Regions from separate parts of the Cupriavidus sp. 01L46 genome, predicted to be linked through region 2. Evidence: predicted binding sites of a transcription regulator. Region 2 holds the regulator's gene; each other region holds the start of a gene.
What was found. The regulator sigma-54, encoded in region 2, starts transcription at its own class of promoters, with help from an activator protein. The targets are predictions, from matches to a motif close to TGGCANGNAANCTGCTTT.

Region 1: a site for sigma-54 is predicted at 1,235-1,252, ahead of AC1DS3_RS14380 (methanol/ethanol family PQQ-dependent dehydrogenase). Genes of this name have one in related genera too.
Region 3: a site for sigma-54 is predicted at 1,899-1,916, ahead of AC1DS3_RS22745 (PQQ-dependent methanol/ethanol family dehydrogenase). Genes of this name have one in related genera too.

Annotation. Positions count from the first base shown of each region.
Region 1 covers NZ_JBFTSF010000067.1:44,476-47,716, reverse strand. Annotated here, with positions in the region: gene AC1DS3_RS14390 (sigma-54-dependent Fis family transcriptional regulator) at 1-328, opposite strand, end outside; gene AC1DS3_RS14385 (hypothetical protein) at 556-954, opposite strand; gene AC1DS3_RS14380 (methanol/ethanol family PQQ-dependent dehydrogenase) at 1,382-3,115, shown strand; gene AC1DS3_RS14375 (c-type cytochrome) at 3,214-3,241, shown strand, end outside.
Region 2 covers NZ_JBFTSF010000045.1:35,640-38,880, forward strand. Annotated here, with positions in the region: gene hpf (ribosome hibernation-promoting factor, HPF/YfiA family) at 137-487, opposite strand; gene AC1DS3_RS10790 (RNA polymerase factor sigma-54) at 537-2,012, opposite strand; gene lptB (LPS export ABC transporter ATP-binding protein) at 2,148-2,933, opposite strand; gene lptA (lipopolysaccharide transport periplasmic protein LptA) at 2,958-3,241, opposite strand, start outside.
Region 3 covers NZ_JBFTSF010000139.1:480-3,720, forward strand. Annotated here, with positions in the region: gene AC1DS3_RS22745 (PQQ-dependent methanol/ethanol family dehydrogenase) at 95-1,837, opposite strand; gene AC1DS3_RS22750 (quinoprotein relay system zinc metallohydrolase 1) at 2,041-2,973, opposite strand; gene AC1DS3_RS22755 (quinoprotein dehydrogenase-associated SoxYZ-like carrier) at 2,970-3,241, opposite strand, start outside.

The sequences.
Region 1 (3,241 bases), on a different contig from region 2:
AACCGACCGACGACACCATATGCACGATGACGCCATCCATATCGGTCAGCACCACGGCCAGCTCGGGATCGGCGAGCTGCTGGTAGAGCGTGGTCATCTCCAGCTTGGCGCAGGCGATCAGGTCGCTCATGCGGTCGCGCCGCTCGTTGAACTCCGGCTGGGTCAGGATCGGAGGCATGCGCTGCTGCGCAGGGTCCAGCTGGAAGTCCCGCAGGCAGCGCGCCCAGGAGCGTGTCACCACCGAGCTGTTCTGCGTGCCGCATAACTGTCCGTTGACGACATTGAGAATCTGCGCGACGTGGTGACTGGCGGACTGAAGTGTTGTCACCGAGCTCCTCCTTTTAGCCTGCGGGCTCTTTTGTGCGGTGCAATCTGGCGTGGCGCGAACTGTTGCTATGCAATAGCCGCAGTGCAATCGCTGCGATGCAATAAAGAAACCGGCGCCTGTAGTTATGCMGATGGAAGCCGATCTTGTGTAACGAGGTGACACTATAGGCCGGACTTCCGATCGCATCAACGGGGCGGAAACCCTCAGGTTTCCCGGCGGCGCCGAATTCAGCGCGCGGCCCGCGTCGCCAGCGAAACACCGCAGGCGCGCAGCGCATCGTCCTGGATGCCGCGATAGCGCTTGGCGGCGTGCTTGCCGTATTCCGGATCGCGGAATATCGCGCCGCCTTCGCCGCCAAGCGTGGCGTACTTGGCGAAGGTAGACGATTCGACATACTCGTCATATGGCAGTTGCGCCGCGATCCGGTCGATCGCGCACGAACACTTGTGCAGGTACACGTAGGCACCGCCGTTTCTTGCCATGCACTCGCCCACATATTCGACGCGGGCGGTAGTGGGGTAGTTGTTGGCAGGCAGGTCTTGAGCGGTTTGCGCGTCGGCGGGAGCCATGGACAATGCCGCCAGCACGCAGGCAAGCTGCCGGAGGCCGAAGATGGAGGGCTGCATGCGGGGGTCTCCTCGTAGTGTGCGCTTTCTGTGGAACGTCTTGTGCAATCTTGTCCCAATAACGATGCAAGTCGCGCGCCATCCCGCCACGGTGCCGCGCGAACCCGCTACGCCGTCTTTCTGGTCCAGTTCTGACACATATTGTCCCGGCCTCGCACCCCCGCCTGGAACGAATGCGAGCGCTTCGTGCCGGCCGGGCGACGCAGCGTGATTGCCTGCCGGGCACGAAGCGCTCAAGACCCACCGCACACTCGCCATGCAAGCGGCGACTGCGCGGCTCGGGCATGGATCGTGCAGAAGCCTGCGCGGCACCTTTCCMACGGCTGCCAGGTTCGCAACCCGCGCAATCAGTTTTAGTTGAGGAGCCGGAGGCGGCGCGCAGGAAGCGGGATCCAGACTTTGTCACGTAAAGAAAGACGGAGGAGACATGAAATTCCGGACCATGATGGTGGGGATGGCGATGCTTGCCACAGCCACCGCGTCATTTACCGCACGCGCGGATGCCGAGCTGGACAAGCTGGTGGCCAATCCGGCCAATTGGGCAGCACAGGCTGGCGACTATGCCAACCATCGTTACAGCGAGCTCAAGCAGGTCAACGCCGGCAACGTGAAAAACCTGCAGGTTGCGTGGACGGTGTCCACCGGCGTGCTGCGAGGCCACGAAGGCTCGCCGCTGGTGATCGGCGACACGATGTTCATCCACTCGCCGTTTCCGAACAAGGTGATCGCGATCAACCTGAAGGACCAGTCTTTKAAGTGGAAGTACGAGCCCAAGCAGGAAAACAACGTGGTGCCGGTGATGTGCTGCGACACCGTCAACCGCGGCCTGGCCTACGGCGATGGCAAGATCCTGCTGCAGCAGGCCGACACCACCCTGGTGGCGCTCGATGCGAAGACCGGCAAGGTCATGTGGACCGTCAAGAACGGCGATCCCAAGGTCGGTGAGACCAATACCAACGCCCCGCACGTCTTCAAGGACAAAGTCATCACCGGCATCTCCGGCGGCGAATTCGGCGTGCGCGGCCGCCTGCTCGCCTATGACCTGAAGACGGGCAAGAAGATCTGGACCGCTTTTAGCACCGGCCCCGACAACGAGCTGCTGTTCGATCCTGCAACCACCATGACCTGGACCGACGGCAAGATGGCGCCGGTCGGCAAGGACTCCTCGGTCAAGACCTGGAAGGGCGACCAGTGGAAGCTGGGCGGCGGCACCACCTGGGGCTGGTATGCCTACGATCCGAAGCTGAACCTGGTCTACTACGGCAGCGGCAACCCGGGCACGTGGAATCCGGCGCAGCGCCCGGGCGACAACAAGTGGTCGATGACGCTGTTCGCGCGGGACCTGGATACCGGCAAGGCCAAGTGGGTCTACCAGATGACGCCGCACGACGAGTGGGACTACGACGGCGTCAACGAGAACGTGCTGGCCGACCTGGACATCAAGGGCAAGAAGGTACCCACGCTGGTGCACCTGGACCGCAACGGTTTCGGCTACACGCTCAACCGCGAGACCGGCGAATTGCTGGTGGCGGAGAAATACGACCCGACCATCAACTGGGCATCCAAGATCGACATGAAGAGCGGGCGCCCCATCGTCAACGCCAAGTACTCGCCCGCCACCACGGGCCCGGATGTCGACGTCAAAGGCATCTGCCCGTCGGCGCTCGGCACCAAGGACCAGCAGCCGATGAGCTACGATCGCAAGTCGGGCATTTTCCTGGTGCCGACCAACCACGTCTGCATGGACTATGAACCCTTCCAGGTCGAGTACACCGCGGGCCAGCCCTATGTAGGAGCGACCCTGTCGATGTACGCGACGCCGAAGAGCCATGGCGGCATGGGCAATTTCATTGCCTGGGATGCCGCCGCCGGCAAGATCCTGTGGTCCAAGCCGGAGCGCTTCTCGGTCTGGTCGGGCGCGCTGGCGACGGCGGGTGATATTGCCTTCTACGGCACGCTTGAGGGCTATGTGAAGGCCGTCAATATCAAGGACGGGAAGGAGCTGTGGAAGTTCAAGACCCCCTCCGGGGCCGGCATTGGCATGGCGGCAGGGCTGGAGAAGGCGAACGAAGGTCTGGGCGCGGTAGGCGGCTACAAGGATCTGGCGAAGTACACCGATCTCGGCGGCACGCTGTTCGTCTTCGCGCTGCCTACCACCTGATGCCGGTCTTGCTCACCCCCACGATACGCAGTCTGCAATAAGCGAAGCGGCGGCCCGGCGCGGCCGCCTGCCAAGCGTCCCTACAAGGAGTTGAAGAGATGTTCCGTTCCTCAATGGTGATTTTTG
Region 2 (3,241 bases):
TACATATGCGTTGCGGAATCCCCTGTGTGCCCCGATTGGGTAGGCCGCAATGAAAAAGCCGCGCTCTGGGCGCGGCTTGATTCCATTTTTCAAGGGACTGACACCGACGGCCCGGTATGTGGGCCGTCAGGCACGGTCATTGCTGCATCTGCGATGCGGCCATCTGATACTTGACCGCTTCACGGTCGTGGCTCTGCACGCGATCCTTGTGGCGAATCACCTGCCGGTCGAGCTTGTCGACCAGTGCGTCGATAGCGGCATACAGGTCTTCATGATGCGCTTCGACAAAGATGTCCTTGCCCTTGAGATGTAGATTGATTTCCGCGTACTGCCGCCGGTCCTTTTCTTTTGTATTGTCGACAGAGAGCAGCACACTTACGCCAATGACTTGATCGAAATGCCTGACGATACGCTCCAGTTTCGTTTCCACGTACTCACGCAGAGGGGGCGTGATGTCCAAGTGGTGTCCACTGATCTTGAAGTTCATAGCGTTTCTCCTTCTGAAAGAGCTGCATCAGGCAGGCGATGCAGCTCGGCTACAAAGTCTTACGGAGATTGACCGCGGGAATCTTGAGCGCTTCGCGGTATTTGGCAACGGTACGCCGTGCTACCACAAAGCCTTGCTCGCCGAGCAATTCGGCAATCCGGCTGTCGGACAAGGGGTTCCTAGCGTCTTCGGCTCCTATCAATTGCTTGATCAACGCACGGATTGCCGTTGATGAGGCCGCGCCGCCGGTTTCTGTGGATACGTGAGAGCCGAAAAAATACTTCAGCTCGAAAGTCCCCATCGGCGTTGCCATGTATTTATTGGTAGTCACCCGAGAGATGGTGGACTCGTGTAAACCCAGTGTATCGGCAATCTCCCGCAAAACCAAGGGGCGCATCGCAATTTCACCGTGGGTGAAGAAGTTCTTTTGACGTTCGACAATGGCTTGTGCGACGCGCAATATCGTGTCGAACCTTTGCTGGATATTCTTGATCAACCAGCGTGCTTCCTGCAGCTTTTGCTGCAATCCGGCCGCGCCTGCATCGCCTTTTGCACCGCGCAAAATCTGCGCGTACATGTCGTTGATGCGTAGCCGCGGCATCACATCCGGGTTTAGGTGGGCGATCCATCCGCCGCTCAACTTTCGAACAAAAACATCGGGCACCACGAAATCCGCTTCTGGCCGGCTGTAGGCATGGCCGGGATAGGGCGCGAGCGAGCGGATCAGTTCATGGGCGGCCTTGAGTTCCGGCTCGTCCACTTGCAGCGCCTTTTTAAGGCGCGTGTAATCGCGCACCGCCAGCAGCTCGAGGTGGTTGGTGACGATGCTCAGCGCCAGTTCGCGCTGCGGATGCTTGAGCCTGCGCAATTGCAGCGCCAGGCACTCGGCGGCGTTGCGTGCCCCGACGCCCGGCGGATCGAAGCTCTGCAGCAGCGTGAGCACAGCCTGGATCTCGTCGACCTCGAACTCGAGCTCCTCCGGCAGCTCGCTGCAGATTTCCTCGAGCGTCGTGCTCAGGTAGCCATCATCGTCCAGGGATTCGACCAGAAAGATAGCCAGCCCCTTGTCGCGCAGGGAAATCTTGAGCGGCGCCAGCTGTTCCATGAGGTGTTCACGCAGCGTGGGCTCGGCGTCGCGCAGCTGCATCGGGGTCTTTTCGTCGTCTTCGCCTTGCGGGCGGCGGGCGAAGTCGTCCAGGCTCCAGTCGCTGCCGTAATCCTCGTTGCTGTCGGAGTAGCTGTCGTCGGCTTCGGGGGCGCCATCCGGGCGGTTCTCGCTGGTGCCCTGGCCATCGGCGGGCGCCGGCGCGGGCGCGCTCTGCAGGTTCACCGAGCCGTCCGAAGACACGCGCAACGGGCTGTCCAGCCAGTCGTTCTCACGCTCGAGCAAGGGGTTCTCGGTCAGCGCCTGTTCCACTTCCTGCTGCAGTTCAAGCGTGGACAGTTGCAGCAGCCGGATCGACTGCTGGAGTTGCGGCGTAAGCGCGAGATGCTGCGAGAGGCGGAGCTGTAGCGACGGTTTCATGCGACCTATTTTATGCTCAACTTCCGTACTGATGGAACGGAAATTGCTATCGCTGGTGTCGCTATGATCGTTTGAAGGATAAAAGGCGACACCGAAGCCGCCCGGGGGCCGATGCGCGGCAGGCGCCACGCGCCCTTACATGCGGAAGTTCTCGCCCAGGTAGACCTTGCGCACCGACTCGTTGGCGATGATGTCCTCAGGCTGCCCGGACGCCAGCACCGCGCCTTCGCTGATGATGTAGGCGTGGTCGCAGATGCCCAGCGTCTCGCGCACGTTGTGGTCGGTGATCAGCACGCCGATATTGCGTGCCTTGAGGAAGCTGACGATGCGCTGGATTTCGCCTACCGCGATCGGGTCGACACCGGCGAAGGGCTCGTCGAGCAGGATGAAGCGCGGCGCGGAGGCCAGCGCGCGGGCGATTTCCACGCGGCGGCGCTCGCCGCCGGACAGCGATAGCGCCGGGTTGTCGCGCAGGTGGGCAATCTGCAGGTCATCCAGCAGGGTGTCCAGCCGGCGCTCGATCTCGGCCTTGCCCAGGGGTTTGCCATCGTTGAGCTGCAGCTCCAGCACCGCGCGGATGTTCTCCTGCACATTGAGCTTGCGGAACACCGAGGCTTCCTGCGGCAGGTAGGACAGGCCCATGCGCGCTCGCTCATGGATGGCCAGGCCGCTGATGTGCTTGTCGTCGAGCACGATATCGCCCTCGTCCAGCGCCACCAGCCCCACGATCATGTAGAACGACGTGGTCTTGCCCGCGCCGTTGGGGCCCAGCAAGCCGACCACCTCGCCGCTCTTCACGTCGAGCGACACGTCCTTGACCACGGTGCGCGAGCCGTAGCGCTTCTTCAGGTGGCGCACGACCAGCGTGCTGCTGTCCTTCAGGGTGGCGGGCTGGGACGGTGCGGTTTGGGTAGCGGTCATGAAGGTGAAGTCAGAATCCGTGGGTCAGGGGTTGACGGGAGCCGTGGCCGGCTTGAGCGGCAGCGGGTTGGCTGCGGCACCGCTGGCGGGCTGCTCCTGGCGCGGCGACAGCACGGCGCGCACGCGGCCCGACGGGCTGCCCGCGGTCGCGTTCTCGGCGCCGCCGCTGGCCGTGTAGAACTCGTTGCGGCTGTCATAGGTGATCACCGCGCCGCGGATCTCGTCGACCAGCTTGGCGCCGGCCAGGCGAGCCATGCGGGCGCGCCCGATCAGCTTGGACAACTCCTGCTTGCCGTCATATTCGATGC
Region 3 (3,241 bases), on a different contig from region 2:
TGCTCTGATCATCGACCCGCCCTTGCGCGTGCCGGCGTCGGTGTGCGATGCCGGCACGCGCAGGACAGCTACGCTACATGGTGTCCGGCAGCATTCAGCTCTTGTGCAGCTTGAACACCCACACCGATCCGCCCTGCTCCAGGAAATTCACGCGCTTGGCGACTTCCCCGCCCCACAGCGGCACGGCGCCGCCCCAGCCCGACACCACCGCCACATACTGCTCGCCGCCCTCCTCCCAGGTAACCGGCGGCGCCACCACGCCGCTGCCCGTCTGGAACTTCCACAGTTCCTTGCCGGTCTTGGCATCCGCGGCCTTCAGGTAGCCCTCCGGCGTGCCCCAGAACACCAGCCCGCCGGCAGTGGTCATCACCCCGCCCCACAGCGGCGCGTAGTTCCTGACTTCCCACTCGATCTTGCCGGTCTTGGGGTTGATCGCGCGCAGCGAGCCGATGTAGTCCTCGTTGAGCGGATGGATGGTGAAGCCGGCGCCGAGGAAGGCAGCGCCCTTCTTGTAGCCCACGGGTTCGTTCCAGATATCCATGCCCCATTCATTGGCCGGCACATAGAACAGGCCGGTCTGCGGGCTGTAGGCCATCGGCTGCTGGTTCTTGCCGCCGAGGAAGCCCGGCGCGGCGAACACGGACTGGCCCTTCTTCGGATCGCTGCCCGCCGCCGGGTCGCCCGGCCGGCTTTCCGCGATCATGTTGGGTCGTCCGGTCTTGAGGTCGATGCTGCTGGCCCAGGTGATCTTCTTGACGAAGGGGAAAGCGTTCACCAGCTTGCCGCTGGTGGCGTCGTTGACGTAGAAGAAGCCATTGCGGTCGGCCTTGCCGCCCAGGCGCTTGCCGTCCTGGTCGAAGGTCACGAACTCGTTGACGCCGTCAAAGTCCCAGCCATCGTTCGGGGTGTTCTGGTAGTGCCAGACAATCTTGCCGGTGGCGGGATCGAGCGCAACGGTGGAGGCCGAATACAGATTGTCGCCCTTGCGCATGTGGCTGTTCCACGGCCCCGGGTTGCCGGTGCCGAAGTAGGCAAGGCCGGTCTGCGGATCGTAGGTGCCGCCGAGCCAGGTGGCCGCGCCGCCCGTCTTCCAGGTCTCGCCCGGCCAGCTGGCGTTCTGGGTGCCGGTCACGCCGTTCTCGGTCTTGTTGCCGTCCTTGTCATACTTGTAGCCCATATGGCCTTCCACCACGGGCCTGGACCACACCATCTGCCCGGTCTTGGCGTCGCGTGCCTCGACCCGCCCCACCACGCCGAACTCGCCGCCCGAGACGCCGGTCAGCACCATGCCTTTGACGATCAGGGGGGCCGCCGTGTAGGAGTATCCGGCAGCATAGTCTTCGATCTTCTCCTTCCACACCACCTTGCCGGTCTTCTGGTCCAGCGCTACCAGTTGCGCGTCGAGCGTGCCGAAGATCACCAGGTTGTCGTACAGGGCCGCGCCACGGTTGACCACGTCGCAGCAGGGCATGATGCCTTCGGGCAGGCGGTGCTCATATTTCCACAGCTTGGCGCCTGTCTTCAGGTCGAGCGCGTAGATGCGCGAATAGGAGGCGGTCACGAACATCTTGCCGTCGTGGATCAAGGGCTGCGCTTCCTGCCCGCGCTGCTTCTCGCCGCCAAACGAGAACGACCAGGCCGGCACCAGCTGGCTGATGTTCTTTGTGTTGATGCGGTTCAGCGTGGAAAAGCGCTGGCCTTGCGGGCCCATCCCCCACGACAGCACGTCGCCCGGCGACTTCGCGTCGTTCTCGATCATGGCATCGGTCACCGCGGCCTGCGCCACCAGGCTCGCAGTAGTTGCCGCGAGCACCATCATCACGCGTAACGTCCTCATTGTCTGCTCCTCTCTCTTGTTGTCGATCTTCGCCGGTGTGCCACACACACCAGACAGACTCTTGGCAATTCCCATGCCAATGGAAAACACCCGTATCCGGTCCCATAGCGGCCCAATAGCGGCCTGCCGATGCCTTGATGGCGTACCAGCGCGGAACACTCCGTTGCCGTTGTTGCGGATTTGAACAGCACGCCTGCCCTGATTCAGCGTCTCAACGCGGCGTCCTCATACGCCGGGTAGAGGTGCGTCACATTGCGCAGGTACTCCGCCGGCATGGCGCCCCAGCGTGCGTATGCGTCCGGCACCGGCATGGCGATCACCTCGGCCAGGTCGCGCCCCTCGGATGCCGCCTGGGTCATGCKGGCATCCAGCCACTGCAGGTAGCCGCGTGTCTGCGCAATGGCGTCCGCGCTGCCGAGCGCCGGTCCGTGGCTGGGGATCAGCAGCCGCGCGCCGCTGTCGCGCAGCAGCGCCTGCAAATGGTCCAGGCTGGCCAGCCAGCGCTTGAGATCCGCGTGCGGTGTGGTCGGAACGCGCTCGCGGAACGCCACGCCGCCCGCGAACACAATGCCGGCGCTGCGGTCCACGATCACCAGGTCGTCGGCGGTGTGGCCGTCCATCCGGATCAGATCGAAGGTGTGCCTGCCGATCGTGCGCCGGCCTGGGGCCAGCACGTGGCGCGGCGGCGCCGGTTCGGTGTCRCGCATCCAGTTGCCGCACAGGCGATAGAGGTTGTCGGCATAAGCGGGCCCTTCACGCCGGGCGCCGTCGATGGTGCCGGCCAGCGCGCTGCCGCCCACGTCGGCATAGGCCTGGTTGCCGAAGAAGTAGTCCGGATGCAGGTTGAGATTKAGCACCAGCCGTACCGGCGCCGCCGTGACCGAAGCAATGGCACGGCGCTGCTGCTCGCCGTACTGGCGCGACGGCCCGGTATTGATCACCACCACGCCATCACCCGTGTCGATAAAGGCGGTGTTGATGATGTTGCAGCCGTTGTCTGGCGTGAAATCCGCGTTCGCCCCTTCCAGCAGCCACACGTCGGCGGCGACCTGGCGTGGCGCCAGGCGGTAGTCCCCTTCCTGCGCCAGCGCCGCCTGCGCTGCCAGCCATAGCAGGATCCCGAGCACGCGTTTCATGGCGTCACCTGCGCCGCGAACCGGTTGCCGTTGTTATCGCGTCCGCTCACCGTCATGCCGCGCTCGATGGCCCCGCGCAGGTCGAAGGAGAAGATCGGGTTCTCGGCGACCGGTTCATATAGCGTCAGGCGCAGCATCGCTTCCCGGGTGGCATCGAGCAGGTTCAGCGACTCCACATGGAAGGCTGGGATACCGGCCACCAGCCCGGTGTCCATCGGGTGCATCACGCGCAGCCGCACCCGGCCACCCGCGCCGCCGAGGCCGGGAA